Regions from separate parts of the Aquibaculum sediminis genome, predicted to be linked through region 2. Evidence: predicted binding sites of a transcription regulator. Region 2 holds the regulator's gene; the other holds the start of a gene.

Region 1 (2,394 bases), on a different contig from region 2:
GGAAGACCCTGGGCGAAGACCCGCCCATCGTGAACGTCAACGGACCGCGCTACGGCGCCATCCACGGCGCCGACCGCCGCCTGATCGGCTTCAACAACATCGAGCTGATTTCCGACCGCACGCTGCAGGACAACCTGCGTGAGATCAAACAGGTCAAGCGGGACTGGCCGGACCGGGCGGTGGTGGTGTCTCTGATGGTGCCCTGCGAGGAGGCCTCCTGGAAGGCGGTGCTGCCGCTGGTGGAGGAAACCGGCGCCGACGGCATCGAGCTCAACTTCGGCTGCCCGCATGGCATGTCGGAGCGCGGCATGGGCTCGGCTGTGGGGCAGGTGCCCGAGTACGTCGAGATGGTGGCGCGCTGGTGCAAGCAAAACACCCGCATGCCGGTGATCGTCAAGCTGACCCCCAATATCACCGACGTGCGCTTCGCCGCCCGTGCCGCGAAACGCGGCGGTGCGGATGCCGTCTCGCTCATCAACACGGTCAACTCCATCATGGGGGTCAATCTCGACATCATGGCGCCGAGCCCGCACACCGACGGCAAGGGCACCCACGGCGGCTACTGCGGCCCGGCGGTCAAGCCGATCGCGCTGCACATGGTCGCCGACATTGCCCGCGATCGCGAAACGGCGGACCTGCCGATCTCGGCCATCGGCGGCATCACCACCTGGAAGGACGCGGCGGAGTTCATGGCCCTGGGGGCGGGCAATGTGCAGGTCTGCACCGCGGCCATGACCTATGGCTTCAAGATCGTCGAGGAGATGAAGGCGGGCCTTGCGCACTGGATGGAGAGCAAGGGCTACGAGCGCCTGGAGGACTTCATCGGCAAGGCGGTGCCCAACCTCACCGACTGGCAGTTCCTTAATCTCAACTACGTGGTCAAGGCGCGCATCGATCAGGACCTCTGCATCAAGTGCGGCCGCTGCCACATCGTTTGCGAGGACACCTCGCACCAGGCGATCACGGCGACCAAGAACGGCGAGCGCTGGTTCGAGGTGCAGGACGATGAGTGTGTCGGCTGCAACCTCTGCGTCTCGGTCTGCCCGGTGGAGAACTGCATCACCATGGAGCAGCTCACCGAGGGCGTGGACCCGCGCACCGGCCGGCCGATCGACCCCGCCTACGCCAACTGGACCACCCACCCGAACAATCCCATGTCGAAGGCGGCGGAGTAGCAGGAGCGCCCGGCGGCAGCTCTGATCTGCCGTTTGTTCTTGATATGTTCTAGACCATGCCTATCCTCCGGCCCGGCAGATGCAGGGCTGGAGGTGTGTTATGGCTCTGGCGGCCTATGCCGAGCTGGCGGCGACGAGCAACTTCTCCTTTCTGCGCGGTGCTTCCCATCCCGATGAGCTGGCCACCACGGCCAAGGCCCTGGGGATCACGGCTTTGGGCGTTGCCGATCGCAACTCCGTGGCCGGGGTGGTGCGCGCGCACACAGCGGCCAAGACGGTGGGGCTGCGCCTGCTGGTGGGGGCGCGGCTGGTGCCGCGCGAGGGGCCCGAAATCCTCTGCTACCCGCGCAATCGCGATGCCTGGGGCCGCCTCTGCCGGCTGCTGACCCTGGGCAAGCGCCGCGCGGCCAAGGGCGGGTGCGACTTCACCCTCGAGGAGCTGCTGGCCCATGCCGAGGGGCAGGAGCTGATCCTCCTGCCGCCGGAGACGGTGGCGCCTTCCGTCGGCTATCTTGCCGCGCTCACCTCCCTGGCCGCAGCCACACCGGGGCGCCTGCATCTGGGGGCGCGTTGGCATCACCGCGGCGACGATGCCAGGCGTTTGCGCACGCTGCAGCGGCTCGCGCAGGAGAGCGGGGTGCCGCTGGTGGCCCTGGGCGATGTCCTGATGCACCACCCGGCCCGCAAGCCCCTGGCGGACGTGCTGCTCTGTATTCGCGAGGGCTGCACCCTGGAGGAGGCCGGCTGGCGGCTGGAGGCCAATGCCGAGCGGCATCTGAAGCCGCCGGCCGAGATGGCGCGGCTTTTCCGGGACTGCCCCGAGGCCCTGACGCGCAGCCTGGAGATCGCCGAGCGCTGCCGCTTCTCCCTGGACGAGCTGCGCTATGAGTACCCGCAGGAAGTGGCGGCGGGCAGCGACCCGCAAAGCCGGCTGGAGGAGTTGGTTCGGGCCGGGGCGCACAAGCGCTATCCGCGCGGCGTGCCGGCCAAGGTGGAAGACGCGCTGCGCCACGAACTGGGCCTGATCGCCCAGCTCGGCTACGCCCCCTATTTCCTGACGGTGCACGACGTGGTGGCCTTTGCCCGCTCCCGCGAGATTCTCTGCCAGGGGCGCGGATCGGCGGCCAACTCTGCCGTCTGCTTCTGCCTGGGCATCACCGCCGTCGATCCCGAGACCAGCGAACTGCTGTTCGAGCGCTTCGTCTCGCCCGAGCGCGGC
Region 2 (2,394 bases):
GCTGCTCTTAACCCCGGAAAGTCTACTGTCCGCCAGCTTCCAGCTGTCCTTCGCCGCCGTCGTGGCACTGGTTGCCGGCTACGAGGCGCTGCGGTCCTGGCGCGAACGGCGCTGGCGCGACGGTGGTATACGGCAGTATCCCCGGCCCCTGGTCTATCTCGGCGGACTGCTGTTGACCTCGCTCATCGCCGGTGTGGCCACAGCGCCCTTCACCCTGCACCACTTCGAGACCGTGCCCCTCTACGGCATAGTGGCCAATCTTTTCGCCGTGCCTGTCACCGCGATGCTGGTCATGCCGCTCGCCATTGTGTCCTTGCTGGTCATGCCGCTGGGATGGGAGGCGCCGCCGCTCTGGTTGATGGGGCAGGGGATCGACGTCGTTCTGCGGGTTGCCGGCTCGGTCGCCGCACTCGAAGGCGCGGTCCTGCGTCTACCGGCCATGGCGTCCTGGGGGTTCATCGCCTGCGTTGCTGGCGGACTCTGGCTGTGTCTTTGGCGCAGGCCCTGGCGGTTCGCCGGGCTGCTGCCGCTTCTGTTCGGCCTGGCATCCAGCGCCTGGACCTCGCCCCCGGACCTGGTGCTGTCAGGGGACGGACGGCTGCTGGCGGTTCAGGGGCGGGAAGGTGAACTGCTGTTCAATTCGCGCCGCGTCAATCGCTTCTCCGCCGAGCAGTGGCTCGGGCGGGCAGGGCTGGCGGAAGGCGAACGCTTGCCGCAGGCCGGAGATCTTTCCCATCCTCGCATCGCCTGCGACGACCTGGGGTGCGTACTGGCTCGCGGCGGACTCGAGGTGGCTGTGGTCTTCGAGGGGGACGCCCTGGAGGAGGATTGCCGGCGGGCCGACCTGCTGTTGGCCGCGATTCCCGTACCGCCCGGCTGCGCTGAAGGTGTCGGTCGACCAGAACAGGTGATCGATCGGCGCGACCTTCGCCGCCATGGCGGACTGGCACTGTGGCTGGAAGGTGCGGGGCGCTATCGCTTGCAGCGAGTTTCGGAACAGCGTGGTCACCGCCCTTGGAGCCGGATCAATGCGGACTAGCTGTTGTCAGCCGATGGCACCGCCGGCCTGTCTCTCAGTAGCGGCGAATCAGTCCGACCAGGCGTCCCTGCACCTGCACCCGATCCGGCGGGAAAAGCCGGGTTTCGAAGGTGGGATTGGCAGGCTCGAGAGCGATTGCGCCCTTGCGCTTGCGCAGGCGTTTGAGGGTGACTTCTTCGCCGTCCACAAGCGCGACCACGATTTCCCCGTTCTCGGCGTCCTCGCATCGCTGGATGATGACCGTGTCACCGTCGTGAATGCCGGCCTCGATCATCGAATCGCCTTCGACCTCGAGGGCGTAGTGGTCGCCGCGGCTCAGCAGGCTGCGCGGCACCTGCATATAGTTCGACTCGTCGCGCAATGCCTCGATCGGCGTGCCGGCGGCAATGCGTCCATAGAGCGGGAGTGCGGCGATTGCGCTTTCGCCACCCGGAATTGCTGCTCCCTGCGGCGGCTTTCCCTGTGCGCGCAGCGGGGCGGCTGAAGCCCGCGCGCCCTCCACCACACTCGGAGTGAAACGCCGCGCTTCGCCGGTGACGGCAGAGGGACTATGGCCATGCTGCCCTGCCACTTCGTCAGGCAGCCGCAGGATCTCGATGGCGCGGGCGCGGTGCGGCAGGCGGCGAATGAAGCCCCGCTCCTCCAGGCCGGTAATCAATCGGTGGATACCGGATTTCGATTTGAGCGAGAGCGCATCCTTCATCTCGTCGAAGGACGGCGATACGCCTTCCTCGCTCAGGTGGCGATGAAGAAAGAGCAGGAGCTGGTGCTGCTTACGGGTCAGCATGACGGGCGTCTCCTTTGCCGGCCCGCAACGGAACGAAGCGGAAACCTACACTTGTTCTAGTGTTGTTCTGATTCCTGGTCAAGCCCGCCGTGGTGGCAGCGTTACCTCAACGCACGTCGAGACTTTAGCGCACGTCCTGGCGCTCAGCCTCCGGGTCGAAGGTGGACCAGCCGGGCACCTGACCCGAGGCCTGGGGATCGGGGGCGGGGAGCTGTTTGGGGTCGACGCGGTCGTCGTGCAGATGCGCCTTGGCGATCACGTTGGCGGTCAGCGGCGCTGCGATGAAGAGGAACAGCGTGATGAGCAGTTCATGGACGGAGAAAAGGTTCTCGAAGAACAGGAAATAGGCCATCGACGCGATCAGGATGCTGCCGACGCCCAGCGTGGTGGCCTTGGTAGGGGCGTGCAGGCGCATCATGGTGTCCGGGAGCTTTGCCAGGCCATAGGAACCCACCAGCCCGAAGATGCCGCCGACGACGATCAGGAAGGCAACGAATGCTTCCGCAAGAAAGTCCATGTCCTCTCCTCCCTATTCGATGATGTCGCCGCGCAGGATGAACTTGCAAAA

Evidence for each region. Region 2 encodes LexA, which represses DNA repair genes until DNA is damaged. Its sites were predicted from a motif close to ATGTTCTANTTTGGTTC; they were not measured.
Region 1: the regulator LexA is predicted to act here: its motif matches at 1,209-1,225, upstream of ABZ720_RS04270 (error-prone DNA polymerase).

The regions. Positions count from the first base shown of each region.
Region 1 covers NZ_JBFCVK010000002.1:333,232-335,625, forward strand. Annotated here, with positions in the region: gene preA (NAD-dependent dihydropyrimidine dehydrogenase subunit PreA) at 1-1,175, shown strand, start outside; gene ABZ720_RS04270 (error-prone DNA polymerase) at 1,276-2,394, shown strand, end outside.
Region 2 covers NZ_JBFCVK010000006.1:19,490-21,883, reverse strand. Annotated here, with positions in the region: gene ABZ720_RS10615 (ComEC/Rec2 family competence protein) at 1-1,039, shown strand, start outside; gene lexA (transcriptional repressor LexA) at 1,074-1,826, opposite strand; gene ABZ720_RS10605 (Na+/H+ antiporter subunit G) at 1,951-2,343, opposite strand; gene ABZ720_RS10600 (K+/H+ antiporter subunit F) at 2,356-2,394, opposite strand, start outside.